DNA from 2 places in the Arthrobacter parietis genome. Region 2 is predicted to be linked to the other one. Evidence: riboswitches for the same ligand, from Rfam matches in the RefSeq annotation. Region 2 holds a riboswitch; the other holds the start of a gene.

Region 1 (14,811 bases), on a different contig from region 2:
GCCCGGCTCTATCCCAAGCTCGCGTACCGCTTCGCTGCTCATCAGGGAAACAACCCGGAGCGGTCCGCACTGGAGCTCGACCTGCGACATCACTCTGTCGCTGGTTACCTCTGTCACCAGCCCCACAAAGCGGTTGCGGGCGGACGTTGCAACACCGTGCGGGTCTGCGGGAAGGACAGCGCGATCGCGTGCCAGGCGTGCGAGCTCCAGTCCGTCGACAGAGAGGACACCCGATGAGCGCTTAGCGCCCAGGATTCCATCGTCGATCCAGCGGCGCACGGTATCGGTACTGACGCCCAGAAACTGCGCGGCGTCTCGGATGCGTACATGAGTCATAACATCCAACCTATCGTGGTATGTGCAACCAAATGACCCGTATCTGAACAGATTTTTCCATCCCGGTCGAGACCATGGCGGAATGGGTTTGGGGCGGGGCTTGGTTTCGGGCTAAGATGGTTCGTCGGTCACATGTTCTACAGGAGTTTTCATCAAAAGCGATCTCAGTTCGCCCCTGGTCTTCAATGTCAGGGATCTTGGGCGCAGCCCGGGGAGCATGCGGACAGTCGAAGAACATGTGCCCGCGCCGAAAGATTTTGGTGTGGCGCTCATCGGCGTTCAGGAAGGCTCCAGCATGGAGTTGGACCTGAGGTTCGAGGCTGTACACGAGGGGATCCTGGTATCGGGAACCGTTGACGTCGAAGTATCCGGCGAATGCGGTAGGTGCCTGGACCCGCTCAGCTACGGCACCAGTGTCGATGTGCAGGAACTCTTCTACTACGACGCCCCTGAGATGGCGGAGGATGAAGAGGAGGACCTGCAGCGTCAGGTCGAGAATGACACAGTCAATCTCGAACCGGTGCTGCGGGACGCAGTAGTGACATCGCTGCCGTTCCAACCGGTATGCCGGGAGGACTGCCAGGGTTTGTGCGCTGAATGTGGTGCTCGCCTGGAGGATGACCCCGGACACCGGCACGAGGTCCTTGACCCCCGCTGGGCTGCTCTGACAGGGTTGGCCGGTGCGGCCGCCGGCCCTGAGGCAGCGGAACCAGAAGTTAAGACAGAGTCAGACAAGAGAGAAGAGAGTTAGTCGTGGCTGTTCCCAAGCGGAAAATGTCCCGCTCGAATACGCGTGCACGCCGGTCCCAGTGGAAGGCTGTTGCTCCCAAGCTGGTGAAGACGGTGGAGAACGGTCGCGTCACTTACAGCCTTGCCCACCAGGCCAAGGTTGTCACCGATTCCGCCGGCACTGAGTTGTTCCTTGAGTACAAGGGCCGCAAGGTAGCCGACGTCTAAATGCCAAGAGCACCGGTTTACGGTGCTTGAGGCTTCGATCGCGAAAGCGTCGCCGCGTGGAGAGTTCAGAAGATCTTTTGAAGCGTCTCGGTGTCACTATTGACGCCGAGACGCTTCGTCTTGCCCTGACACATCGGTCCTATGCGTATGAACAGGGCGGAATCCCTACCAACGAACGCCTCGAATTCCTCGGCGACTCCGTCCTCGGGCTTTCGGTCACGGACGCTCTCTACAGGGACAATCCTGATCTTTCAGAGGGTGAACTCGCCAAGAGGCGTTCGGCGGTGGTGAGTACCCGCGCCCTCGCGAAGATTGCCCGCGGCCTCGATCTCGGGCAGCACATCCTCCTGGGACAGGGAGAGAAGCTCACCAATGGCTGGGACAAATCCTCAATTCTTGCTGACACCATGGAAGCCATCATCGGCGCCACCTATCTCAGCAACGGCATGGAGACCGCACGGTGCCTCGTCATGCGCATCATCGGTCCGGTGCTCCGGGACGCCGCAGCCCTTGGCGCCGGAACGGACTGGAAGACCAGCATCCAGGAAATCGCCGCGGCACAGCGCATGGGGGTTATCGACTACAAGGTGACGGGTTTCGGGCCTGACCATGACCGCCGGTTCGAGGCCGTCCTGGTGATCGGCGGAGCGACCTACGGCTCAGGTTCCGGGCGCTCCAAGAAGGAGGCCGAGCAAGAGGCTGCCTCTGCCTCGTGGAAGCTCCTTCAGCCTGAGGTAAACCAACTGCCTCTCGCACACGCGGACGCACAGCTCCGCCACTCCACGTGATCTTTGCACCTCGTTATGCCTGAGCTTCCTGAGGTGGAGGTAGTGCGCAGGGGTCTCGCGCGCTGGGTCCGCGGGCGCCGCATCGAGGCGGTCGACGTCCTGGACCCCCGTTCAATCCGCCGCCATGCCCTCGGCATCGAGGATTTCATTGGAAACCTCATCGGAGCCCGCGTCAGCGATGCCGTGCGTCGGGGCAAGTTCCTCTGGCTGCCCCTTACCCTCACCGATGACGACGGCGGCTCCCGGCCTGCGCCGTCACCGGACCTGGCGTCCTCAAAGGAACTCCCGGACGGCAGGCCGCCAGTTGCGCTCATGGCTCATCTTGGAATGAGCGGCCAGTTGCTGGTCGAGGACCGCACCCAGCCGGACGAGAAGCACCTGAAGGTTCGCCTTCGGCTGTCTCCGGCTGCTGGGCCTCAGCCGGTGCCGGAGGAGCTTCGTTTCGTGGACCAGCGGATCTTCGGCGGGCTTTTTGTCACGAGCATGGTGGCAACAGCTGATGGTCTTCCCGGCGGACTGGGGGAGGACCTCGTTCCCCTGGTGCCGGTTGAAGCGACGCACATCGCACGTGACCCGCTGGACCCTGCATTCTCCTTCGAGGATTTCTATCGCAAGCTGCATTCCCGCCGCACGGGGCTCAAACGCGCCTTGCTCGACCAGACGCTCGTCTCGGGAATCGGAAACATCTATGCCGACGAATCATTGTGGGCAGCGAAGCTGCACTACGCCCGCCCCACTGACACCCTTCGGCGTGCAGAAGCCTCGCGACTGGTCGAGTCGTGTAGGGACGTCATGATCCGGGCGCTCGAGGCAGGCGGCACCAGCTTCGATTCGCTTTACGTAAACGTGAACGGCGCGTCCGGATACTTTGAGCGCGCGCTGAACGCCTACGGGCGGGAGCGGAAGCCCTGTCGGCGATGCTTCGAGAATGGTTTGGATTCCCTGATCCGGCGCGACACCTTCATGAACCGGTCCTCATACACGTGCCCCAGGTGCCAGCCACGGCCGCGTAACGGACGCTGGTGAGCGGCTCCGACGTGACAAAAGTAAGTAAGCTGACTAGATTCGATATCTCAGTATCTCAGTACCCGACACGTCAGGAGTATCGCGATGAAGAACAAGTTGGTTTTTGCAGCAGGTATGGCAGCAGGCTACGTTCTGGGCGCCCGGGCCGGTCGTGCAAGCTATGAGCAGATCAAAGTGAAGGCCAACGAGCTCTGGAACAACCCGAAGGTCCAGGACAAGGTTTCCCAGGCATCGGAGACGGTAAAAACGAAGGCTCCGGAGGTTCAGGCGCAGGCAGAGCAGGCCCTGAAAAAGGCGCAGTCAGCCATGCACCGCAATGGCGATCAGGACGGCCCCAAAAGCGCGCAGGACGAGTACAAAATCTAATCCGGCGCGGCTGAACCGGCGTTTCTCGTGATTGAAATGTGACATCCAGCCCGAAAGAATGTAACGTTATGGACACGCCGGGCTCAAAAGCCCGGCTTCCTTCTGGTGGATTGCCTAATCCTGCCGCCGTCGGAAGGTCCGTTCGCTACACACTGCGGCAGGAGCGGGGGAACCAGATAGCGGGCTTCTTCAGAAGTCCTAGGGGTGAAGACTCACCGGTCCAAGACCGGTAGTCCGGGTGGCTCCCATCCGAATCCGACAGCTAACTCCGCCGGCATTGGGAGAGGCTATTTCCGTGTCCAAAAACCGTCATATCGCACGCCACCGTGCAACCCCGCCCAGCACCATGCAGGTCGTTTCCAAGGCAGTCAGCTCACACGCCGGCACCGTTGGCCGCCCAGCAGCCGTTGTTGTAGCAGCTTCCGGAATCATGTTCGGAGCGGCCCTGCCAGCAAGCGCGGGCACCACCACCTACACCCCAGCACCGTCAGTCGAGGCCAACGTCCAGGCTGCAGCCGCTCCTGTGGCCCCGGCAGCTCCGGTTGCTCCGGCTCCCGTGGCACCGGCTCCGGCCGTCAATGCTCCGACCCACACCGTGCAGTCCGGGGACACCCTCGGCTCGATCGCAGCGAACTATGGCGTCAGCCTGGACGCCGTGTTCGCTGCTAACGGCCTCGGCTGGGATTCGATCATCTACCCGGGTCAGGTCATCAGCCTCTCCGGCAGCGCTGCTGCCGCTCCGGCTCCTGCCGCAGCTCCGGCGCCCGCTCCGGTACAGCAGATTCAGGTAGCAGCTCCGGCAGCCGCGCCTGCAGTGCAGGTACAGGCTGCTGCTGTTGCTCCGGCACCGGTCGAGACCAGCACCATGGGCATCAACCTTGCCTCCAGCAACATCCAGGTTGCAGACAACTCGGGCAGCGCCAGCGGCGCAGGCATCCTCGCGTCGGCTCGGGCACAGCTCGCAGCCGGTGCTATTCAGGACTGCACCGTTCTCCTCGAGAGGGCCCTCGGTACGGGCGACCTCGGACCCACACAGTTCGCTGGCTACGGTACCCCGGTTAGCACACCTGCACCGGGCGACATTGTCATCACGGGCGGACACGTAGCCGTCTACGCTGGCAACGGCCAGGTCATCAGCAGCGGAATGAATGGTGCAAACCTCACCATGCAGCACCCGCTGAGCGATCTGCCGGGCGCCTACTTCGTGCGCGTCTAATCTTCGCCTTAGTCTCTCGTCGCTGGGGAGGACCTGTAAAGGTCCTTCCCAGCGGCATTTAATGAACCAACGCGACAGGTGGCAGGCTGAGGGTCCGATCGCAAACCGTCAGTTATCTGAACATCAGTGCCTGATGCGCGACGCTGAATCGCCATAGTGCGCGGCGAGGCGTGCAAAACCCTCGTCCAGGCTCACCTCCGGAGTCCAGCCAAGCAGGGACCTGGTGTGCCGCTGGTCGAACCAATGGGCCGTTGACAACTGCTCCGCGAGGAAGCGGGTCATGGGAGGCTCGCTGTCGGCCTTGGAAGCGCGCCAGATACTTTCGACGACGCTGCCGGCCGCTCTGCCTGCCCAGCCTGGGATCGATCTCCGGGGTTCCCGGACGCCGCCGGCGGAGCAAATGCGGGTGAGGAGCTCACCGATCGGGCGCGGTTCACCGTTCGTGATGACCAGCGGGGATCCGGAGATGTACTCCATCCGGTCAAGGGCGGCAGCGATGGCCGACGCCGCGTTGTCCACGTAGGTTGTGTCAACGAGCGCGGTTCCACCGGCAAGCAGTGGCAGCCTGCCCGCGCGGGCCCGGCTGAGTACCCGCTCTACCAGCTGGGTGTCACCGGGTCCCCAGACAATATGGGGGCGCAGAACCGCGACCGGCATCTGGCCGTCGTTCGCCTCGAGAGCAAGGATCTCCGCCTGCGCCTTGGTGCGCGCATAGGATCCGCGGGCGAGCTCCGGCTGAGCCGGCCCGGCAACCGCGCCAACCAGCGACGCTCCGGTGTGGGCCACTGACGGCGAGGAAACGTGCACGAAGTGCTGAACGCCCGCGGACCGGGCCGCAGCCAGGAGCCCAGCTGTGCCGAGCACATTGGTGCGGTAGAAAGCATCCGGATTGCCGGTGACAGACACCTTTGCCGCGAGGTGAATGACGGCGTCGACCCCCGCGACAGCGTTCGCAAGGGCGGAACCGTCAGCGAGGTCACCTGCTAGGTCCTCCGCGCCCGGCACACCGGAGGGACGCCGCTGGAAGGTCCTGACATCGCGGCCGTTGCGCAGGAGCAGGGACGCCACCGCGCCGCCCAGCATCCCGCTGGCACCGGTGACGAGGACCTTCACGGCCTCTTCCTCCCACGCCCCTGGAGCGCGTCGCCGGCCCACGCAGCTACTGCTGTACGGTCGATTTTTGCGTTATGCCGGATATCGGTCGGAAGGGCGGACAGCGTCAGGACTGCAGCGAGACGGACTCCGCCCGGCCGGACGACGTCCCGGACCATATCCGACAAAGGGCGAGGAGCCAGGCCCGCCTGATCGGCAGCTTCCACAGGAACGACGACGGCGACAACGGCCTGTGTGCCCGTTGGACCGACACCGACCACGGCCGCCTGGCGAACCTCCTTCAACTGTTCGATCGACTGCTCGGGGCCCACGGGTGTCAGAACGCCGTCTGCGGACGTGATGACGTGTGCAAGCCGGCCCTCCACCCAGAGCCGTCCGTCCGCGTCGAGATGCCCGACGTCCCCGGTGCGGTGCCAGCCCGCGGTGCGTGATGATGCCTGTTCCGTGATCCATAACCGGTAATAGCGGTCTTTGACGTGCGGAGCACGCACGAGGATCTCGCCCGTAACGCCTGGCAAATCCGAGGGCACACCGGTGGCAGTGCCCGTGGGGTCAAGCGCGCTGATGCTGACCTCCGCACCCGGTACCGCTCGTCCAACACAGACGCCGTTCCCGGCTCCTGCTACCGAACTGTCCAGGGCCTCGCGAATGTCCTCGAGCTGTATGTCAGTGACGGGCAGCGCTTCCGTCATGCCGTAGGGCGTGTGCAGTGCGGCACCGGGTACCAATGGCTGCAATTGCTCCAGGAGGTTCACGGGGATAGGGGCTCCCGCAGAAAGCAGCACCCTGACGCGTTGCAAGGCATCCTTGCGGCCGGGGACAATGCCCGAGGCTGTGGCCAGGACGTTGCGCAGGGCAGCGGGGGAAGCGAAAACCATGGTGGCGTCGATGGCCGCGGCGGCATCGGCCAGCGCCCGTGCAGTCAGCGTTCGCGGAGCGGTGACGTCCATATCGGGTGTAACCGAAGCCGCTCCCAGTGCGGGGCCAAGCAGGGCGAAGGGCGCAAAACCAGCAACGAGAGCGCTGCCCGGCGCAAGGTTGAGAGTTGCAGAGAGAGTGTCCCGCATCGCCGACAGCTGGCGGTGTGTGTATACAACACCTTTCGCCGGTCCTGTCGATCCGGAGGTGAACAGGATCGCCGCGTCGGAATCGGGGGCGGGATCATCGCCCGCATAGCTCGGGTGCCCAGCGAGGAGGTCTTCGAGGCGGTGACGCACACCGAGGAGTCGCGCCCGTGGCGCTGCTCCGACGCTGACGCGGGTGCCCGGCCACCCGAACAGCCTGCCGGCGACGAGCGCGCGTTCAATGCCGATGAGGAAGTCCGGCACAGTGCCGCGAACGGCGCGGCTGAGCCCCTTGACCCCCAGCCCGGCGTCCGCGACCACGATCACAGCGCCCAATCTCAGGCAGGCATAAATCAACGTGGTCAGCTCAATGCCCGGGGGAACCATCAGGCTGACCCTGCTTCCCGCCTTGACTCCGATCCGGCTGAGGCCGGCGGCGAGGCGGCTGACCCTGTCCTCCAGTTCCTTCCACGACAGCGAGTCGGCCACCGCACCGTAGCTTCCCATATCTGCCACCGCCAGCATGTCAGCGGTCGGACCGCTGCTCCGCTCGTGGATCTGCTGCCAGAGCGGGGTGAACGCTGCGGAGGGACGGGCGGGACGGCCGTCGTCGTCGTTCTCGGTGCGGTGGTCAAGCCAATCAAAGATTGGCGAGGCGATGTCACGGTCTTCAGCGACCAAATGGCTTGCGCCCTCGAAGCGGTGTATATCAGCCTGCGGAAGGCGTTCCGCCAGGTCATCGAGATAGGTGTCCGAAAAAATCGGATCTGCCGGGCCCCACAGCAGAAACACGGGCACGTCGAGTGTACGGATGGAGTCGGCAATCCGGCTCAACTCCGCGTGGCTTGGGTGCCCGGGACCAACGGGAATGTCAGCGACGAACTGTTCGATGCCTCGGCGCCGTGCGGCTGTCCGGTAAGGCAGGCGGTAAGCCGCCCGTACATCCCGGCTGAGACGCGGGCGGGCCAGCGCAAGCGTTGTATCGAGGAAAGCGGTTGTTGTCGACGTTCCCACCCGGTGCACGGCGCCGCTGAGAGCGAGGCGCAGCGGCGCGGGAATGGGGGAGCCCGGGTTCTGGTGGATTGCCGTATTGGTCAGGACGACGGCGGTGAGGTTCGCGCGATTGCGGTCGGCGAAGCCAAGGCTGACGACGCCGCCCCAGTCGTGTCCAACTGTCACTAGAGGTCCGCTGAGCCCGACCGCGGAGACGAAATCCTCGAGGTCGCGTACGCGGTCGGCGAGACGCCGGGCGCGTCCGGTCCGTTCGGAATAGCCCATCTCGAGCTGGTCAACGGCGATGACCCGCCAACCGTGCTCGGCACCCGCGGCCAGCAAGCTGCGCCAGAGGTAGGACCAGGTGGGATTGCCGTGGACACAGAGCAGCGTGCCGCGGAGATCACCGGTTACGGAGGCCAGGTTGTCCAGGTAGTGCCACCGGTTGATGGTTCCAGCCGGATCAACGTCGGCTGTGGACGGCACGTCGAGGTAGGCCGACCACGACGGGTCGACGCCGGGAAGTTCTACCACTCAATCTCCAGCATCGCGGTGTTGAGGCCGGAGCCCACACCCATGCACAGCACGCGGTCGCCGGTAGTAAGCCGCTGGGCTTCCGCGGCGAGCGTCATGGGCAGTGACGCCGGCCCGACGTTGCCCCAGAGAGGGAAGGTCTGGGGGACCCGGGCTGGATCGAGATCGACGGCTTCGATGATTGCCTTGGTATGGGTGGTACTCACCTGGTGGGTGACATAGCGGTCCATGTCCGACCAGTTCCAGTCCTGTTGGGCTTCGGTCCAGGCGTCAACCACCAGCTCCAGGCCGCCGTCGAGCAGCCCCTGTGCGTCCGTATACATGCCGTCGATACCTCCGACGCACAATTCGTGATGCTCAGTACCGGCACGCGCCACTCCGCCGAGGACGCGGTGGGAGCCCGGGTGGAGATCCGCCGGGCCCAGAATGGCGGCGGCTGCGCCGGAACCTAAGGTCAGCGTTGCAAACTCCTGCATGAAACTCTCACGCGTGGCCGTTGGCTCATTCAGCCGCCGAAGGGTGGCTTCCTGGGTGGCCTGGGCGTCTTCACCATTGACCACCATGGCGTACTGGATCTGGCCGGCTTCGATCATGTTTGCCGCCAGGGTCATCCCATTGACGAAACCCAGACACGCGTTGGCGACATCAAAATTCATGGCGGAGGACGGCAGCCCCAGACCGTTGTGGATCTTCACCGCAACGGATGGTTCGAGATTGGTGCGGGAGACCGAGGTGTTGATCAGCAGCCCGATCTGGGAAGCCGCGATACCTGTTGATGCGAGGGCCTTGGCGCCCGCTTCGATGGCGCCGTCTTCGAATCCCGTTCCGGGTGCCCACCAGCGCCGCTCGGTGATTCCCGCCACGCGCTGCAAAAGCCCTTTGGACAGCCGGAGCCGTTTCAGGGCCGGAGAGAGGATGCGATCGAATTCCGCAGACGTGACGATGACCGGTGCCTCAACACTTTCCACGCCGAGGAGCGCGGTGTTGTGATGTCGGAAGTTGAAATTACCGGTCAAATTTCCTGCCTCGTGTCCGTCTATTCCCTGTGCGGGTGGTCCGCTGGTCCGCTGTTCGCTGCACCGGAACCGATAGCGCTTTGCCGGCAGTGGATGCCAATCTGAAAATGATAAGCATACTTCGGTTACTAACGTTCCTGAGGAAAGCCTAGTTCCTCCGGCAGATAACGGCACGTTGACACCGGAGATACGCGGGTGGAGCTGCGTGGGTAAATGCCGTGAAACCGGCTGTGAACGCAGTAGATTATGGGTAACAATCCCTTTTTGGAGACCCGAGACCCGTGCACCTGAAAAGTCTGACCGTTCGAGGCTTCAAGTCTTTTGCCTCTGCGACGACCTTCGACTTTGAACCTGGAGTCACCGCCGTCGTCGGTCCCAACGGATCCGGCAAATCGAACGTTGTGGACGCCCTCGCCTGGGTGATGGGCGAGCAGGGCGCGAAGACGCTGCGCGGCGGAAAAATGGAAGACGTCATCTTCGCGGGCACCTCCGGCAGGCCGCCGCTGGGCCGCGCCCAGGTGTCGTTGACCATTGACAATGCCGACGGAGCGCTGCCGATCGAGTATTCAGAGGTGACAATATCCCGCACCCTTTTCCGGGCGGGCGGCTCCGAGTACGCAATCAACGGAAATAATTGCCGGCTCCTCGACATCCAGGAGCTGCTCTCCGATTCCGGGCTCGGGAGGGAGATGCACGTCATCGTCGGGCAGGGCCAGCTGGATCGTGTGCTGCACGCAACCCCTGAAGACCGGCGGGGGTTCATCGAGGAAGCCGCCGGAATACTGAAGCACCGCCGGCGCAAGGAAAAGACGGTCCGCAAGCTCGAGGCCATGCAGGCCAACCTCACCCGGCTCACCGACCTCACCGGCGAGCTGCGCCGGCAGCTGACCCCGCTCGGCAAGCAGGCGGATGTCGCCCGCCGTGCCCAACAGGTGCAGTTCGAGGCCCGCGATGCGCGTGCGCGGCTGCTCGCCGACGACCTGGTGCAGCTCACCTCGTCTTTCGAGCAGGAGATTGCTGACGAGACTGCACTGAAGCAACGGCGTGCCGAGGTCGAGTCCCTCCTTGAGGCCGGGCGGTCCCGGCAGGCGGAACTTGAAGGCCTTGCCGCGGAGGCTACCCCGCGGCTGAATGCAGCACGTGACACCTGGTACCGACTTTCATCCGCCCGCGAACGCTTCAGGTCCCTCGGCGCCCTCGCCGAGGAGCGCCGTCGTCTGCTGGGGTCTGTGGACACCGCAGGGGAGGGTGGGCGTGACCCCGCTGAGTTGGACCGGCAGGCCGCGGTTGTCCGTGCCGAAGAGACTGAGCTGCACGAACGCGTTGCCGAGCTTTCCGACATGCTTGAGGACGCGCTCGAGCAGCGCGCCGAGGCGGAAGACGCGGCCGCCGCCGAGGAGCAGCGCCTCGCGTCGCTGCTGCGCGCAGCTTCGGACCGGCGCGAAGGGCTCGCTAAGCTGTCCGGTCAGGTGGGCGCAGCGCGGTCCCGGGTCGAAGCGGCGGAGGCAGAACTGGGCAGGCTCCGCGAGTCCGTCGTCGAGGTGGCCGAACGTCGTCGTCGTGCGCAGAGCGAGTTCACTGCGCTCGAATCGCAGGTTGCCGGTGCGGAGGAAGGCGAAGAGGGCCTGGACGCCGATTATGAGGAAGCCGGCGCCGCCCTTGACGCTGTGCTGGAGAGGCTGGAAGACCTCAAGGCGCAGGAGCGGTCGGCCGAGCGGGAACGCGGCGCGCTCCAGGCACGAGTCGAAGCCCTGCGTCTCGGCCTGGAGCGCAAAGACGGGTCAAGGACCCTGTTGGCGGCCGGGATGGACGGGGTGCTCGGGCCGGTTGCCGGGCTGCTGACGGTGGAGCCGGGCTACGAGGCCGCCATAGCGGCCGCGCTGGGCTCGTTGTCCGAGGGAGTCGCAGTTGAATCGCTCGGTGCCGCCGGTGCTGCCCTTCAACGTATGAAGGACGACGACGCCGGCCGGGTCGAGCTTCTCGTCGCGGTCCCGGCCGGTCAGGAGACAGGCGCTGAAGCGCTGCCCGACGGCGCCCGCGCCGCCGCTTCGCTCGTCACCAGCCGCGGCGGCGTGGAAGCGGCCGTGCGCGCCCTGCTGTCTGCCGTCGTCGTCGTTGAGTCGCTTGCGGACGCCGCGGATCTGGTGCAGCGGCATCCTTCGCTGACCGCAGTGACACGTGAGGGTGACGTCTATACGGCGGTCTCAGTGCGGGGAGGCACTGCCGCGGCGCCCGGCACCCTGGAAATGCAGGCAGCTGTCGATGAGGCAACCGAAGCCCTTCGTATCGCTACCGAACGGAACGAGCGCGCCCGCTTCGGGATTTCTGCAGCCACCGCACAGCGGAAGGAGGCTCAGGAACGGGCAGACGCGGCGCTGGAGAGGCTGCATGAGTCGGATGCACGGCTCGCTGCCGTCGCAGAGAAGCTGGGCCAGCTGGGATCAGTCCTGCGCTCCGCCTCAGGGGAAACCGAGCGGCTGACACGCCTGGCGGAAGCGGCCGAGGAAAACCTTGCCGCGGAGCAGGGCCGCCTTGAGGAAATCGCGCAACGGCTCGCGCACGCACAGGACGCTCCGGCGGACGCTGAGCCCGACACCCAGAGCCGGGACATGCTCGCTCTGGCCGCGACACACGCGCGTCAGGCGGAAATGGAGGCACGTCTTGCGCTGCGGAGCGCTGAGGAGCAGCTGAGGGCAACCGCAAGTCGGGCAGTGTCCCTGGAGCGTGCGGCGCAGACGGAGCGGGCAGCACGGGAACAGGCAGCGGAGCGGGCCAGGATCCGCCGGCTCCAGAGCGCCAAGGCAGCCGCCGTAGGAAAGGCCGCGCACCAGGCCGTGGCCTTCCTCGACGTCTCAGTCAACCGTGCCGGCCGCGCCCGGAACGCTGCTGACGAGGTACGGTCCGCGTGGGAGGCCGAGCTCGCCGGAGTCCGCGCTCGCAACGAGTCGCTGATGGAAGAGCTGGCGGAGTTGACCGATTCCGTGCACCGGGATGAATTGGCCCGCGCCCAGCAGCGGCTGAGGATCGAGGCACTTCAGAACCGGGCTATCGATGAGCTGGGGCTCACTGCGGATCACCTGGTCGCCGAATTCGGACCGGACCAACCCGTTCCGGCCCCCGCGCAGCCGGCGGACAAGTGGGCGGAGCTGCACGTGGCCGTGGACGACGACGGCAATGCCATCCGTGAGGGCGTGCCGTATGTCCGCGGAGAGCAGGAGAAGCGCCTCAAGCGGGCCGAGCGGGATCTTTCGGCGCTCGGCAAGGTGAATCCGCTGGCGCTGGAGGAGTTTGCGGCGCTCGAGGAGCGTCACCAGTTCCTCAGCACCCAGCTGGAGGACCTCAAAGCCACCCGTAAGGACTTGCTGGACATCATCCGCGAGGTCGACGAGCGCGTGGAACAGGTGTTCACCGCCGCCTACCGGGACACTGCGGAGCAGTTCGAGCGCGTGTTCGGTCGTTTGTTCCCAGGCGGCGAGGGCCGGTTGGTCCTGACCGATCCGGAGGACATGCTGACCACTGGCATCGAGGTCGAGGCGAGGCCGGCGGGCAAGAAGATCAAGAGGCTCTCACTGCTGTCCGGCGGCGAAAGGTCACTCACCGCCGTCGCACTCCTGGTGGCGATCTTCAAGGCCCGCCCCTCCCCGTTCTATGTGATGGACGAGGTGGAGGCGGCACTCGATGACACCAACCTTGGCCGGCTCATCACCATCTTCGAGGAACTGCGGGAGTCAAGCCAGCTCATCGTCATCACCCACCAGAAACGCACCATGGAGGTGGCGGACGCGCTCTACGGCGTGACGATGCGCGGCGATGGCGTGTCTACGGTGATCAGCCAGCGGCTGGTGGACGCCTGACGGACAGGTCCGTATCGACCAGCGTCTCGCGTGCCGCCGTCCACATCAGGAAAGCGGCCAGGGCCGTCACGCCGGTGAGCCCGAAGGCCCAGCCGTAGGAGAAGGCATCGACGAGCAGCCCGGCCAGGATCGGCCCGAAGATGGCTCCGGTATCGGTGCTCATCTGGAAGGCGGCCAGCACCTTGCCGCCGCTCCTGTCGTTGCCGATGACGTCGGCGACAGCCGCCTGCTGTGCCGGGTTGAGGATGCCTGCGCCGATGCCCGCGACCACTGAGACGGCGAGGAATGTCGTCACATCCGTGGTGAGGCCAAGGCATGCCATCGCGGCGCCGTTGACGGCCAATCCGGTGAGTACGAGCGGTTTCCGGCCGAGTGAATCGGCCAGCCTGCCGGAGACTGTCAGAGCGAGTGCAGTCCCGCCGGCGAAGAAGGCGAGGGCGATTCCGGCCACCTCCGGGCCTGCTCCGAGCACTGCCGCTGCGAACAGCGGCACGAGCGCCATGCGCACGCCGAAGGACGCCCAACCGTTTGCGAAGCCGGACACGAGCGCGGCCCGGTACGCCGAATCCCGGACGGCTTTTCGCACGGTGAGGGCCGGCTGGGCGGCAGCTGCCGTGCGGGTGCCCAGCGTGGAGTCCTTGAGCTGGAAGAAGACGACGGCGGCCGCAATCAGCAGCGCGCCTGCATACACAAGAAACGGAACCCTCAGGCCGAACCCGGCCAGCAATCCGCCCAGGAACGGGCCGGCAATGCTTCCGAGGAGAAACGCCGAGGCATAGGCGCCCGTCACCCGTCCCCGCATCCCAGCCGGCGCAATACGGACAATGAGACCCATCGCCGAGATTGTGAACATGGTCGAGCCGATGCCGCCAAGGCCGCGGAAGACCAGCAACTGCCCGTAGTCAGCTGCGAACGCGCATGCCGCCGTCGACAGCGCGACAATCAGCAGGCCGGCCACATACACCGGACGCTCACCGAGGCGTTCGACCAACTTGCCGCCGGCGGGCGCAAAGACAAGCCGGGTGAACGCGAAGGCGCTGACGATCACGGCAGCCGCTGTCGCCTCCACGCCGAAGCTCTGGGCGAACTGCGGGAGCACCGGCGCAACGAGCCCGAAGCCGATCGCGATGACGAAGGCCGCGGCGATGAGTACCTTGATCTCGCGCGGCAGGCGCGGGCGTTCTTCAGCGGCGGAGCCGGGTTTCGTGCGCCGGGGAAAGTTTCTGAAAGCAACCACGATTCATGATTCTCCCAGTTTCTGCGCGCCCCAACTGCCGGGCGGCCGTGTGAGAAGCTTGGAAGCGTGAACGAGATCCTCCCGATAGTTATTTACATAGTCGTCGCCCTGGCTGTTCTGGGTTCGCTTGCAGCCCTGTTGGTGCGTTCCCGCCGCACCCCGCCGGGTACCTACTCCACCACGCGGGACCCGGATGACGACGGCGGTACCGCCGCACGCGGCGTCGGAACCGACACTCTGGAGAGGCCCTCCGGCCTCGATACCGGGCCGGACGTCGTCGTGCCTGATGACCTCAGGGATCTTGAGGACAC
Region 2 (14,811 bases):
GCCCGTTCCCTCGAGAATGCTGCGGCGCATTTCGAGCTGGTCGGACGGCAGGTCTCCGGGAAGCTCTCGGTCATCGGCTGGCAGGGCGGAGATGCGGACTACTTTCGCGCCGACTGGGCCGGCAGGCACCGCCCCACACTGTTGGGTATCGCTGAGCAGTTGAGGCAGGCCGCCCTCGAGGTTGTGGGTCATGCGGATGCCCAGGAAGGAACGAGTGCCACCGGCGCAGTAGGTCCACCTGCCCCTTCCGCCGCTCAGCCGCTCGCCTCCAGCACCCGGGAAACGAGCGGGGACGACAACGGCAACTGGATCACCGACGGACTGGCGTGGGTCGCAGGCGGCGCGGACTGGGTTGTCGACACCACCGCAGACGGAGCCGAGTGGTTCGGGAACCAGGCGGAACTGGGATACGGCAACATCGCGGAATCGTTTCGCGACCTTGTCGATGGCGGCATCCATGCAGGCGGCCTGTTCGATGAGATGCTGGCCGGAAGTCCGCCATCGATCATGGAATTGTCAGCGTCGGTCGCGTTGGCGGGGAGCAGCCTCGTCGATTTCGCTGTCACTGCCGGGACGTTCGGCCAGTGGGCTCCACTGCTGCTCGACGATGGAACGCCCTGGGCAGGAGAGCCGATTCCTGTCAGCGTGTCCCGGGATGGCATGAACCGTGGGCCCTCACAACATCTGGACAGCGTGGTGCCAACAGATCTTGCTGCGCTGGCGTTCCTCACGGCCCAGGCATACGGTGACGCGAGCAATCCATCCACCGCTGACGGTGCTGTCCGAATCACGCGGGTAGAAAACGCCGAGGGTCCCGCCTACATCCTGAGCATTCCAGGAACCCAGTCATGGAATCCTGTTACTTCTGCGATCTCGGCTGACTTGACCGGCAATCTGGTGAGCGCTTCGGGCCAAATGTCGACTGCGGCCGCGACCGTTGCGTTGGCCATGGAACGGGCGGGGATCGAACCCGGCGCGCCGGTGATGCTGTCAGGACATTCGCAGGGCGGAATGATCGCGGCCTCGCTAGCCTCGGACCCTGTGTTCCTGGAGCGGTACAACGTCACCAACGTGATGACGTTCGGCTCACCGGTTGACGGGACGGCCATGCCGTCGAACGTTGATGTCATTTCATTCCAGCATCAGAACGACGTCGTCCCGCGCCTCGATCTTGGAGGTACGAGCGTCAATGGTGCGGTGCCGGAGCAATCCGGTGAACAGGTCACCCTTCCGGACCCGCCCGGCAGCGGCTGGAGCGACGTGGCCGCCAACCACGACTACAACAACTACGCACACTCCATCAGCGAGGCTGAAGACGATCCCGCCAATCGCGCATTCCAGTACGCTCAGTCACCCTCTACTCAGCGATTCCTCACCGGCGACACCTCAGCGGTAGAGTCCTTCGTGATTCCAGTCGGAAGGCGACAACAATGAGACGCATAAGCTCGTTATTTGCTGTGCTGGCTTTGCTGCTCCTCCCAGCCTGTGGTGCATCGTCACCGGCAGACACGTATAGAGAGGCGATCTCCGCAATCGATGGCGTTGAGCGCGTCAGCGTGGAGTGGGCAAGGATCGGTGCCGGCGACTCCACCTCCATCGAGATTGATACAGCGACAAGTGATACCGCCGAGCTGCATCGGATACTCGATGACACGGTGCGCGCCTTCGTCGAGAGTGCCGATCGGCATGAAGAAACAACGCTCAACTACATGGTCTACTCCCAGGATCGCTCCGAATACCTCACCCCGAGCGACCTCGGCTCGGTGATGCGTTCGCTCAGCGATATCCGCGAGCACTACGGCATCGACTAGCAATCCCGGGTACACCCAGCTGAGCGGCTCATCTGAGCCGTAACCGTAACCGATACTGGAACCATGTCCCTTCTCCTTCTGCGTCGGATTGTGCAGCTGCTCGTTGGCCTCTTTCTTTACGGGTTCTCGATCGGCATGATGATCCGCGCCGGCATTGGAGTGTCCCCCTGGGACGTGCTGGGTCAGGGCGTTTCGGTCCAGAGCGGCATACCCTTCGGGCTGACCACGAACCTGATTGGTCTAGCCGTACTGCTGCTCTGGATCCCTATCCGCCAAAGGCCCGGAGTGGGGACAGTACTCAACGTCCTCCTCGTAGGACCGAGCGCTGAAGTGGGCCTCGCCGTCATCCCGCAGCAGACGGTCCTGTGGGTGCAGATTCTCCTGTTTACCGGCGGCCTGGTTCTGCTCGCGGTTGCCACTGGTCTCTACCTTGGGGCGCGCATGGGGCCTGGGCCACGTGACGGGCTGATGACCGGCATGCACAAACGCTGGGGCTGGCCCATCTGGGCAGTGCGGACGGGCATCGAGGTGTCGGTCCTCGCGATCGGCTGGGCTCTGGGCGGAACGGTCGGCGTGGGCACCGTGGCCTTTGCCCTCTTTGTGGGCCCGCTGGTCAACCTCACACTGCCTCGGTTCCACATTCCGGAGAAGCCCGGGGAGCCACGGCTGGACGGTCAGGCTGCACCATCCGGCGCCGCTCCCTAAGAATCCCGCGTCCTAGCAAAACATTGCTTCAGGCGCCGGAGCCGGTCAGCGCTTCCGCAGGCTCGTCCGGCGCGACCGACTTCTGCACCGCGAACTGTGTGCGGTGCAGCTCGTCATACCGCCCGCCGGCGGCGAGCAGTTCCTCGTGCGTGCCGCGCTCGGCGATGCGGCCGTCCTCGATGACCAGGATCTGGTCCGCACTCCGGATGGTGGACAAACGATGGGCGATCACCAGAGCCGTACGGCCGGCGAGCGCCTCAGTGAGTGCGGCCTGAACGGCGGCTTCCGACGTCGAGTCCAGGGCTGCTGTGGCTTCATCCAGGATGACAACGCGCGGCTGGGCGAGCAGCAGACGCGCAATGGTCATGCGTTGCCTCTCCCCACCGGAAAGCCGGTAACCGCGTTCACCCACCATGGTGTCCAGTTGGTCCGGAAGCGACTGGATCAGGGTCTCCAGCCGTGCCCGGCGAACCGCATCCCAGAGCTCCTCATCCCGTGCTTCAGGGCGGGCCAACCTCAGGTTGGAGGCGATTGTCTCGTGGAACAGGTGGCCGTCCTGGGTCACCATGCCAAGGGTATGCCGCAGCGACTCGAACGTGGTTTCCCGGACGTCCTTCCCGCCAATCCGGACAGAGCCGGAATCGACGTCATACAGCCTGGCCAGCAACTGGGCGATAGTGGATTTACCCGCACCGGAGGTACCCACCAGTGCAACGGTCTGCCCGGGCTCAATGCGGAAGCTGACACCGTGCAGCACCTCCTCACCGCCACGGGTGTCCAGCGTTGAGACCTCCTCCAGCGAAGCGAGGGAGACTTTGTCCGCTGACGGGTAGGCGAAGCGGACGTCGTCGAACTCGACTGCAACCGGACCAGCCGGAATCATCTGCGCGTCCGGCTTCTCCTTGATGAGTGGGTCGAGGTCGAGCACCTCGAAGACCCGCTCGAAGCTCACCAGAGCGCTCATGATCTCCACCCGCGCGTTGGCGAGGGATGTCAGCGGCGCGTAAAGGCGGGTGAGCAGCAGCGCCAGCGTCACGACTTCACCGGTATCCAACGCGCCGCCGAGCGCCAGGCTGCCGCCCAATCCGTACACCAGTGCAAGGGCGAGGGCAGAAACAAGCATCAGCGCAGAGAAGAACACGAATTGCAGCATCGCCGTCCGGACACCGATGTCCCGGACCCGTGCAGCGCGGACACGAAACTCTTCGGACTCCTCATCAGGGCGCCCGAAGAGCTTGACCAGCGTGGCGCCGGGGGCGGAGAACCGCTCAGTCATCTGCGTGCTCATGGTCGAGTTGTAATCAGCGGCCTCGCGCCGAAGGGACGCCAGCCTGCTGCCCATGCGGCGGGCCGGCAGCAGGAAGATGGGCAGCATGATGATTGCGAGCACGGTGACCAGGACGGACGTGCTCAGCATGACGATCAGGGTGAGAATCAGCGCCACGAGATTACTCACCACGCCGGACAGCGTGCCGCTGAACGCCTGTTGGGCGCCGATCACGTCATTGTTGAGCCTGCTCACCAACGCACCAGTGCGGGTACGCGTGAAGAACGCGATGGGCATCTTCTGAACGTGGTCAAAGACCGCTGTCCGTAGATCGAGGATCACTCCCTCGCCGATCCGTGACGAGTACCAGCGCGTCAGCAGTCCCACGCCGGTGTCAGCTACGGCCACAATCGCAATCACGACGGCGAGCCACACGATGGTCTCTACCGCGGCTTCGGCGATGATCGCGTTAACAACCTGCCCGGCAAGGACCGGCGTGGCAACCGCCAGGAACGCGGATACCACTGACAGCGCGATGAAGAGCACCAGCTTGACCCGGTACGGCACGGCAAAGGACAGGATCCGCTTCAGCGTTTCCCTGGAAAATTTGTTGCTGCCGTTCTTGGCGGAGGAGATCCGGTACAGGGAACTCCAGGCCGCGCCTTCCATGCTCATGGGTGCCTCCAGCTAGTGAACTTCAAGCTTAGGACCCGCCGCGGACACTTTCGGTCCGGGAAACGGCGTCCTCGAGTTGGTGGACGCCGAGGGCCTCATTGACGAGGGGCAGCACCTGTGTACCCAACAGTTCGATGGACTCAAGAACCTGTGCCTGGGGCACAGATGAGAAGTCGAGCTGGAGGATGTGCCGGTCATGGCCCATGGCGGCGTGCGTGAGAACAATCTTCTCCGCCACTTCTTCAGGGGTACCGACATAGAGCGCCCCCGTACGCGCCGCCTGCATGTTGTAAGTGACTCCGCTGGGTTTGGGAAAGCCGCGTTCCGCGGAAATACGGGTCATGCTGTCGAGCCAGTGCGGACGGAAGGCCTCCCTGGCTCCGTCACGGAGGATCAACCCGACGCCGCTGACGCCGACCCGCGGCACGGCTGTCCCCCTCGCGTTGAACTGTTCCCGGTAGAGCGCGGCGTGCTGCGCGAAATTGTCGACGGCACCACCCAGCAGCGCGTAAATGACCGATGTGCCCAGCCGTGCAGCACGCACCGACGACGACGGCGTCCCACCGGTTGCGATCCAAATGTCCAACTGCTCCCGGACCGGTCTCGGCAGGATCAGCGCATCCTGAAGCGGCGGCCGAAAACGGCCGGACCAGGTCAACCGTTCCTCGGCGTTGAGGCGCAGCAGAAGCTCGATCTTTTCCTCATAGAGTGCGTCGTAGTCCTCGAGGGCAGCACCGAACAGCGGGTAGGACTCGATGAAGGAGCCGCGGCCGGCGGTCAGTTCCGCCCGTCCGCCCGAGAGGAGGTCGAGGGTGGCGAACTGTTGGAAGACGCGCACCGGATCCTCGGTGCTGAGTACGGTGACCGCTGATCCCACGTGGATCTGCCGGGTCTGTGCGGCGGCGGCGGCCAGAACCGGCACCACGGAGGACACCGCGTAATCGGGCCGGTGATGTTCTCCGATACCGAAGTAGTGCAGGCCCACCTCATCGGCAAGCCGTGCCCGCTCCAGCAGATCGGCCATCCGTTGTTCGGGTGATACCCGTTCGCCGGTTACCGGGTTCGGGTGGATGTCGCCGAAGCTGAAGATGCCAAGTTCCATACTGGTGTGCAACTCCGGGCCCGGTGCACCTATTCCGGGTTTGAGCCTGCGACAATACGCTGCGGGTGTGTGTAGCAGTTCAGTGTCTGCCCCCGGCTGAAACCGACAAGCGTGATCCCGGATTCCTCCGCCAGGTCCGCAGCCAACGACGACGGGGCGCTCACGGCCGCGAGGATCGGTATACCGGCAAGGTGCGCCTTCTGGACCAGCTCGAACGAGGCGCGTCCAGAGACCTGCAGAATTGTTCCCCGCAGCGGCAGCAGATTCGAGCGCAGTGCCCAACCCACCACCTTGTCCACGGCGTTGTGCCTGCCCACGTCCTCACGGAGGCACAGGAGCTCGCCGTCCCGGGAGAACAGTCCCGCCGCGTGGACGCCGCCCGTACGGTCGAAAAGCTTCTGGCTGGTCCGCAGCCGGTCCGGCAGGGAGGCAAGGACCGGCAGATCCACGGTGCCGTCGTCGTCGTGCACGTCGAAGCGGCCCGACTTCCGGACCGCGTCAATGGAGGCTGTTCCACAGATGCCGCAGGAACTGGAGGTATAGACATGGCGTTCCATCGATGTATCCGGCAGCGCTACGTCCGGGCGGAGCTGGGCCTCGACCACGTTGAAGGTCTGCCGGCCCTCCTCGTCCACCCCGGCGCAGTAGCGAAGTGCGAGGATTTCACCGGGTTCGGCAACTACTCCCTCGGAGACAAGGAAACCTGCGACCAGATCGAAATCGTCGCCCGGGGTGCGCATGGTGACGCTGAAGGCCCGCCCGCCCAGCCTGATCTCCAGGGGCTCTTCACCGGCCAGACGGTCTTCCCGCCGGCTGACCGTGCCGTCCAGCCGATAGCGCGTAATCCGCCGCCTGTCCATCACCCGCGTCATCAATCTGCCTTCCGGTTGGGTCTGGATTGAGCCTAATGGACGCTTCAACCTTCAGCGACCGGCGCCGCGTGTATCCCACATTCGATGTTCCTGAGCGACAATGGGTCAGGTAGGACCACTCAGCGCTGAGAAGCGGCCTAGAAAGGATGCGCGATGACTCGCTCAAACCCTCCCGTCGAAGAAGCAGACGAGAACGATCTCGATGTCGGTACACCCAAGGAATGGGCGGCCGGATTGCCCGGCGTGTACCACTCCATGCAGCCTGCTTTCAAGCATATGGGTGTTGAACGAAGCGTGCGCACCCTGCTCCGGATGAACCAGAAGCAGGGTTTCGACTGCATGAGCTGCGCCTGGCCGGACCCGTCGGATCACCGCAGCACCTTCGAATACTGCGAGAACGGCGCCAAGGCGGTCACTTGGGAGGCCACACCGGTCACTGTGTCCTCCGAGTTCTGGGCAGAGCATTCCATCACCGAACTGCGCGGACGGTCAGAGTACTGGCTCGGCATGCAGGGCCGGCTGACGGAACCCGTCTACAAGGCGGCCGGTGAGGATCACTACCGGCCCGTGAGCTGGGACAGGGCGATCACGATCATCTCGGACAAGCTGAAGAGCCTCGCCTCCCCCGATGAAGCGGCGTTCTACACGAGCGGGCGCGCGTCCAACGAGGCAGCATTCATCTACCAGCTGTTCATCCGTGCACTGGGCACCAACAACATGCCGGACTGCTCGAACATGTGCCACGAGTCATCCGGCGTTGCCATGGGCCAGACCATCGGGATCGGCAAAGCGACCGTCGCATACAACGACTACCTGAACTGCGATCTGATGATCGTCATCGGCCAGAATCCCGGGACCAACCATCCGCGGATGTTGAGCGCCATGGAGAAGCAGAAGGAAAACGGCGGCCAGATAGTGGCAGTCAACCCGCTGCCCGAGGCCGGCCTGCGCCGGTTCAAGAATCCCCAGAAGCCCAAGGGCGTAGTGGGTCGCGGCACCGATCTTGCCGACCAGTTCCTGCAGATCCGAAGCGGCGGCGACATGGCGCTGCTTCAGGCGGTGTCCAAGCGGGTGCTCGAGGCCGAGGACAGGAACCCCGGCACGGTGCTGGATCATGAATTCATCGCTGAATACTGTGAGGGGCTGGACGAACTACGGGAACACCTGTCGGGTCTTGATGAGGAGACCGTGCTGGAGGCGACGGGGCTGCGTTCTGAAGAGATCGACGAACTGGCCGACCGCTACATCAGGTCCAAGAGGACCATCATTACCTGGGCCATGGGCGTCACGCAGCAGAAGAACGGCGTCGGCACCATCAAGGAAATGATCAACCTGCTGCTGCTGCGCGGCAACATGGGCCGGCCTGGCGCGGGCGCCTCTCCCATCCGCGGACACTCCAATGTGCAGGGCGACCGCACCATGGGCATCTGGGAGCAGATGCCGGACTCGTTCCTGGACGCGCTCGGTAAGGAATTCCGGTTTGAACCACCCCGCGAGCACGGCGTGGACTCCGTCGCGGCGGTCAGGGGAATGCGCGACGGCGACATCAAGTTCTTCCTCGCACTCGGCGGCAACTTCGTCGCAGCGATGTCGGACACCGCAGCCACCGAAGCGGCCATGCAGAACCTTGAGATGAACGCGCAGATCTCCACCAAGCTCAATCGCTCCCACACGGTTATCAGTGAGGACGCAGAAGCGCTCATCCTTCCCACGCTCGGCCGCACCGAGATCGACATCCAGGCAACCGGCCCGCAGTTCGTCTCCGTCGAGGACACTGTCAGCGCCGTGCACTCCTCTGAAGGCAGGGTAGACCCGGTGGCACCGGGGCTGCTGTCCGAGGTTGCCATCGTGAGCCGGTTGGCACAGGCCACCATCGGTGACCGCATTGACGCTGACTGGCAGGGATTCGAGGACGACTACGACCGCATCCGGGACCACATTGCACACGTGGTTCCAGGGTGTGAGAACTACAACCGGCGGATCCGCGAGAAGGACGGCTTCCTGCTGGCCAACGGGCCGCGTGATTCGCGAAAGTTCAATACCCCCAGCGGCAAGGCGATGATCACCGTCAACGAACTGGACCCGATGGAGTGCCCGCCCGGCCGCTTGATCCTCCAGACCATGCGCTCGCATGACCAGTTCAACACCACCATCTACGGCTACAACGACCGCTACCGCGGAATCAAGAAGGGCCGCCATGTGGTCTTTGTGAATCCCGAGGATCTCGCAGAACTCGGCTTCAAGGACGGCGATCTTGTGGACGTGCACGGCGAGTACCTGGACGGCAAGGACCGCGCGCTGCGCAAGTTCCGGGCGGTTGCGTACCCCACCGCACGCGGCTGTGCTGCGGCGTACTACCCGGAGGCAAACGTCCTGGTTCCGCTGGACGACACCGTGAAGGGCAGCAACACCCCGGTCTCAAAGGGCGTCATCATCCGGCTGGAGCCGGCAGCTGACGGGCCGGCGGGCGGCACCGGCGAGGAGAACGCGCGGGAGAACATGCCGGCTACCGTCTGACCTGCACCGCCCTGCCGCGTTTCAGCTGAACGAGGGAGCTGCTAGCTGAACCACGGCAGGGTGAGTGCCGGTACCTTTTCGTCCGGCTCACAACCATGTTCAGGTACAACGAGGACGCCGTCGGCATCCGCCAGACCGCGCAGCATGCCCGAACGGTGGTGGACTGTGGGCATGGCGCGTCCGTTCTCCAGGCGGTACGGCACCAGCCGAGTGCGCCCTTCCAGCGGCTTGAAGGCCTCACCTGCCAGAACTGAGCGGGACTCCGGGAAGGCGGCTCCCCGCAGACCGGCCAACAGCGGTGCTCCCACCGTGAACAGCGCCATCATCGCGGCGAGCGGGTTGCCGGGCAGGCCCACAAAGAATCGGCCGTCCGGCAGCCGTGCCAGGAGCGTAGGGTGTCCGGGGCGCATGGCGATGCCGTCGATGAGAAGCTCAGCCTCGAGCACAGCCAGCGCGCGGCGGATGTGGTCCGCATCCGAGGAACCGGTGCCGCCGGTGCTGATCAGGACGTCTCCGGAAGCCCTCGCGAGAGAGACTTCATCTGTGGCCTCGGCGCTGATGGCAGCAACGACGTCGTCCAGATCATCACGCGCGCGGGCCACCGTATCCACGTGGCCGCCCAGCATGGTGAGCAGGCCGGGCAACTGCGGGCCGAACGTATCGCGAACCTGGCCCGCCTCGGGCAACCCTGCCTCGATCACTTCATCACCGGTCAACAGCAGGGACACCCGTGGCGCACGGAGAACGGGAAGCGTGTCATACCCGCAGACTGCGGCCAGCGCGATCTGCGCGGGATTGAGCACCGCACCGGCAGCTATGGCCTGCGCTCCCTCTGCCGCTTCCTCACCTGCCGGGCGGATATGTTCGTTCTCGAGCGGCTCGTCGGGGCGGGCACGGTCATTGCGGGTGAGCATGCCATCCCGGATGGCTCCGTGCTCAGAACGAAGAATTCCGGTAGCCCCTCGGGGCACCACGCCGCCTGTAAGGATGAACGTGGCCTGACCGGGTTCCAGCGTGGCGTAGCCGGACTTCTTGTGCTCGTGTGCCCGGTGCCAGGGGCTCTCATCCTCCTGAACGGGTGTGATCAGCATCCACGGCGGCTCACCGCTGAGCGCCCAACCGTCCATCGCCGAGGACGCGTAGTGCGGGATGGGCTGCAGCGCCACGACAGGTTCAGCAAGGGTCTGGCCGAGAGCGTCCGCGAGGTTCACGGTCTGTACAGGCTTAGGAGATGCCGATTCATACGCCAGCCGCCGGGCCTCCTGCCAGCTCAACTCGTGCCCTGCACTGCTCATCGGCGGTCTTCCGACCCGGCGACGGGCGGGCACGCCGCATGGGCGGCCCGCAGCGCTGACCGCATGGCCGTTCCGCTGTCTGCCTGCCCGATCCCGACGGCCATTCCGGCTGCATAACCGGCGATGAACGTGGTGAGCGGCGCTGCGGGTCGAACAACCGAGTGCGCCGCCTGACCGGCCAGCGCCAAAACGGCATCGACATCGACCTCGATGCCCTCGAGTTCAAACGTTTCCAGAAGCTTCTCGCTCCACTGCCTGAGCAGGCGTTCCCGATCCTCCATGGTGAACCTTCCGCTATCTGCCCGCGCCTGGCTCCTCCACCCCGAACTGCCGGGCATCGGACCACGTATCAATGTCAGTGGTTGAGCCCGCGGGAACTTCGACTGGACTCCATGTCACCCTAGCAAGGAGCGCGCGCATAGACAGATTCCTTACTTCCTGCTTTTCCACTGTGGCCAGGTCAGCCCAGCGGTACAGTGCGGCAAGCGGTTGGTCCCTGCCGCCGTCGTGAGCCAGAACCGAGGCGCCCGTTTCAGCGGCGCCTAGCATGAGTGCAGGCAGTGCGTCGCTGATCCGCGGCATGTCGCACGCAAGCACAAGCACCCAGGGCGCGGGATCGGTCATCAGATGTACGACGGCGGCGCTCACCGCCGCTGCCGGCCCCCCGAAGGGCGGGTCTTCCCGTACCAGTTCCGCCCGGGGCGGCAGATCGGGCGCCGGTCCGCCAACAACGACAAGCCGCCGGGCTTCATTCAGAGCGCTGCAGGTTCGTTCCAGAAGGGAGAATCCATCGACGATCAGGGTTGACTTGGCGACCCCTCCGAGCCTTGAGGACCTGCCTCCTGTGAGCACAACGGCGTCGTACATCAACTCGCTGGCGCCACCGACACCGGCGGCAATGCTACCGGCGCCCCGGCCGTCGCGTGTATTGCTCACGCGGCGTTGTCAGCGGGCAGGAATTCGCTCCACTGCGGCAGCGGTTTTTCCAATTCCCGGATCTGCCAGAACGTCCCCCGGGGCGGCGTAGGCACAATTCGCAGGGACCAACCCAGCGAGGCCAGTGTCTTGTCACCCTTGGCGTTGTTGCAGCGTAGGCAGCAGGCCACCAGATTCTCCCAACTGTCCTCGCCCCCACGCGATCGCGGAACAACGTGATCAATGGTCGAGGCAGGCTTGCCGCAGTAGGCGCACAGGTGGTTGTCACGCCGGAGCACTCCACGGCGGGTCGCGACGGTGCCGCTACGGTAGGGGATCTTCACATACCTGTTGAGGAGGATGACTGATGGCCGCGACAGCACTTCGTTGGGGCCCACTACCGGGTCCTCCCCTTCTGCGACGACGCTGGCCTTGCCCGTAAGAACAAGCACGAGCGCCCGGCGGAAGGTCACGACCGCCAGTGGTTCGTATCCAGCATTCAGAACGAGAGTGCGCATGCACATTCCTCTTTGCCATCCATAGCCGCAGGATTGAATCCCTGAGGTCCCTGAAGCTACGGCGAAGGTACTTCGGATTGACAGTGCAAGAGTAAGCCGTTGCCGGGAGGATCCGTCAATCGCCACGCACGACAAAGCCCTCCGCCTGATAGGCAGAGGGCTTTGTCGAGGGAGGGTAAGGGAGATCAGCCGCCAACGCGGATGTAAACACCGCCGGAGCCGAGTTCTGCAGGTGCCACAACGGTCTGGTTGCCATTGAAACCACCGTGAACGGCCTGCCCTCCACCGATGTATACAGCGATGTGGGCTGCGCCCATGCCACCGTCAGCGTAGTAGATGAGGTCGCCGGGAATAGCTTCCGCGGCGCTGACCGTGCGGCCGAGGGAGAGATAGCCGGCCGGCCATCCATGGAAGTTGATGCCGGCAGCGGCAAGGGCGTTGCTGGCGAGGCGGGTGCAGTCCTGGATTACTCCGAGCTGACCCTGCGCAGCGGCAGCAATGGTGGCGGCTACACCCGAGGAGACCTGGGGAGCTGCGGGCGCGGGCTTCTCGGCGACAGCAGCCGGTGCAGCAACAGGAGCCGCTGCCTGTATGGCGACAGCGGCCTCCGCTACGACGGCGGGTGCTGCTTCTGCGACTGGAGCTGTCTCCGCCACCGGAGCGGCTTCGATGATCTGGGCCTGCGACTGCACAACAGGTACAGCCTCGACAACAGGGGCAGCCACAGTGGGCGCCGCCACTGCCTTGACGGCAGCCTTGTTGAAGGAGATTTTGGCATCCGCCGGGGCCTGAATCGGGGCCTTGGCGCCCTGAACCTCAAGCGTGGTGGTGACGGTGTTGCGCTCCGCGGGCAGCTCCACAGCGTTGGCCGCGACTCCGCTGGAAAGAACGAGGCCCGAAGCCGCCGCGATGACGGCTGCCTGGCGACCTACACCGCCGGCGTTGTCACTGACTGCGCGGGCAATGGAGGAGAGGTGGGCTGAACGCTGCACTTCGGCGCGGTGGCGCGCTATGGCACGGGTGTTAGAGGTCATGTGTGTGCTCCAGGTATCTGTTCTTAGCTAACGCGGACGAAGCTAGAGCCAGCGAGATCGGACAGGCTGTGCAGCCCGGTATTCATACCGTTCAGGCCACCGCTGATGACCTGGCCGTTACCTACGTAGATGGCAACGTGACCTGCGGAGACAACGAGGTCACCGGGTGCAGGAGTGGAAACGACTGAGCCGAAAGCGAAGAAATCGCTCGGCGCGATGTCCCCGACCGACTTGCCGATTGAGCGCAGTGCCTTCTCAACCATGGCGGTGCAATCCTGGGCAACGCCGATCTGCGAGTAGGCCGAGCCTACGAGCGCTGCGCCGATTCCGCTGGAGGTGGGCGCCTCGACGGGAGCCGGAGCCTCAGCGGCGGGAGCCTTTACCTCAACCTCTGCCTGGGGAGCTGCCGCAACCTCGACGGCGGGCTCAACGACCGGGGCCGGAGCGGCCACAGCTGCTTCATTCTGAACTACTGCTTCAGCCTGCACTGTGACGGCTGGGGCGGGCTCAACAGCCTCGACGACCGGAGCTGCTACAGCTTCAACGGCTGCTCGCTCGAAGGTGACGGTTGCGTCAGCGGCGGCGCTGACGCTGACCGGCTGAGCTGCCACGGCACTGAGGGTCTTGACTGCCTGGGCCGAGCGCTGGGCGTCAGAAGCGCCATGAGCCGGAAGGCCTGCGGTGAGGACGAGTCCGGAAGCAGCGACGATGACTGCTGCCTGGCGTCCTACGGAACCTGCGTTCGAAGACACAGCCCTGGAAATGGCTGCGAGCGAATTTGTATGAGCCGGAACCGCACGATGGCGCCCCAGCGCAGAGCTATTTGACACGTTGAATTGCCTCTCCCTACGCCTGCGAGGTGAGCTGTCGGATTCGGATGGGAGTCACCCGGCCGCGGATCGTCTCAGATCCAGCGACTTAACCCCAAGGACTTCAAGAAGAAGCCCACAATTGGTTCCCCCGCCCCTGCCATGCGATTGTTGCGAACGGAACTCGTACAGTGGCAGAGCTAGGCGATCTGCACGAGTGCGCCGAACCCCCTGCGATTCGGCACGAGTTAGACGGTACATCAGTTCTCTGGCTATGTCACATTCCGGTCACGGAACGGTGTGTTCATGATTACGACGCGGCCAACCGGCGCGGAAAATGACTCAGAGCCAGCCGAGCGGATCGACGTTTTTGCCGTCGACAAGGACCTCAAAATGCAGGTGGCATCCGGTTGAGGCGCCTGTGGAACCCACGCGTGCTATCGCGTCGCCACGCTCCACAATCTGGCCCACCGCCACGTCCATGGCCGACAGGTGGTTGTAGGTGGTTTCCAGTCCGTTGGCATGCTTGATCACCACACGGTTGCCGCCCCCGTATGCGTGCCAGCCTGCAAACGTGACGGTGCCGGCCGCAGCCGCCAAGACAGAGGTCCCGCAGGCTTCGCTCATGTCCTGTCCGGTGTGGAGTTCCCCTGCACCGGTGATTGGGCTGATCCTGGTTCCGAAAGCGGAGCTCATCACCATACGGTCCAAGGGTGCTGAGAGAGAGCCCTTGGCCTCCGCAGTCACGATGTCTCCACCGGATGCGGAAACGATCTCGGCAAGCTTCGCATCGGGATCGAAGGTGCTGTGCAGTGCCGCGCGGTCAAATGAGACATCCGCACCGGCGGCAGCCTGCACTGGCTGCAGTTCTTCCTGCTCAGCTGCAGCAGCCACGGTTTGCGCTTCAGCGGGCACCACTGCGGCGGTGGTGGGCAGCGCAACCGTGAGCACCATGCCAGAGGCAGCGGCCGCAATGGCAACCTTCTGGCTGAGTCCGGCGAAGGAAACGTCGCGGCGAGTGCTGGCTGCGCGGCGTCGTCGTTCGGTGCGTTGGGCATCACGGGGGCGTAAGGAAACTACCGGGGCTACCGTTCCGGTGCGGGCTTCACGGCGGGGCAGCGGATTATCCGGGCAGGTGGAAACCGGCGCCGGGAAAGCGTTGATTTCAGTGCACACCGGGCTGGACGGCGCTGCTGCGTTGTCCGCAGCCTGACGTGCCAAGCGCTCAGCTCGTTCCCGCCTATGCGCATCGCGTGGCCGCGCTTCAGCGACCGGGGTGCTCGCACGGCGG

Evidence for each region. Region 2 has a riboswitch for cyclic di-AMP ahead of ABFX19_RS14480 (NlpC/P60 family protein). Riboswitches for the same ligand answer to the same signal wherever they lie in the genome.
Region 1: linked by a shared signal. The riboswitch ahead of ABFX19_RS09465 (LysM peptidoglycan-binding domain-containing protein) and the one ahead of ABFX19_RS14480 (NlpC/P60 family protein) in region 2 are both predicted to bind cyclic di-AMP.

The regions. Positions count from the first base shown of each region.
Region 1 is NZ_BAAAON010000002.1:270,861-285,671, forward strand. It holds gene ABFX19_RS09435 (TOBE domain-containing protein) at 1-336, opposite strand, end outside; gene ABFX19_RS09440 (YceD family protein) at 554-1,087, shown strand; gene rpmF (50S ribosomal protein L32) at 1,090-1,293, shown strand; gene rnc (ribonuclease III) at 1,350-2,081, shown strand; gene mutM (bifunctional DNA-formamidopyrimidine glycosylase/DNA-(apurinic or apyrimidinic site) lyase) at 2,097-3,107, shown strand; gene ABFX19_RS09460 (hypothetical protein) at 3,192-3,473, shown strand; cyclic di-AMP (ydaO/yuaA leader) riboswitch at 3,585-3,764, shown strand; gene ABFX19_RS09465 (LysM peptidoglycan-binding domain-containing protein) at 3,769-4,689, shown strand; gene ABFX19_RS09470 (NAD-dependent epimerase/dehydratase family protein) at 4,813-5,802, opposite strand; gene ABFX19_RS09475 (alpha/beta fold hydrolase) at 5,799-8,393, opposite strand; gene ABFX19_RS09480 (3-oxoacyl-ACP synthase III) at 8,387-9,409, opposite strand; gene smc (chromosome segregation protein SMC) at 9,691-13,263, shown strand; gene ABFX19_RS09490 (MFS transporter) at 13,238-14,500, opposite strand; gene ftsY (signal recognition particle-docking protein FtsY) at 14,567-14,811, shown strand, end outside.
Region 2 is NZ_BAAAON010000003.1:485,964-500,774, forward strand. It holds gene ABFX19_RS14420 (PGAP1-like alpha/beta domain-containing protein) at 1-1,434, shown strand, start outside; gene ABFX19_RS14425 (hypothetical protein) at 1,431-1,811, shown strand; gene yczE (membrane protein YczE) at 1,875-2,516, shown strand; gene ABFX19_RS14435 (ABC transporter ATP-binding protein) at 2,545-4,458, opposite strand; gene ABFX19_RS14440 (LLM class flavin-dependent oxidoreductase) at 4,487-5,560, opposite strand; gene fdhD (formate dehydrogenase accessory sulfurtransferase FdhD) at 5,590-6,432, opposite strand; gene ABFX19_RS14450 (FdhF/YdeP family oxidoreductase) at 6,586-8,949, shown strand; gene ABFX19_RS14455 (molybdopterin molybdotransferase MoeA) at 8,991-10,244, opposite strand; gene ABFX19_RS14460 (DUF6457 domain-containing protein) at 10,241-10,525, opposite strand; gene mobA (molybdenum cofactor guanylyltransferase) at 10,539-11,180, opposite strand; gene ABFX19_RS14470 (HNH endonuclease) at 11,177-11,677, opposite strand; gene ABFX19_RS14475 (NlpC/P60 family protein) at 11,863-12,711, opposite strand; gene ABFX19_RS14480 (NlpC/P60 family protein) at 12,735-13,463, opposite strand; cyclic di-AMP (ydaO/yuaA leader) riboswitch at 13,547-13,706, opposite strand; gene ABFX19_RS14485 (M23 family metallopeptidase) at 13,863-14,741, opposite strand.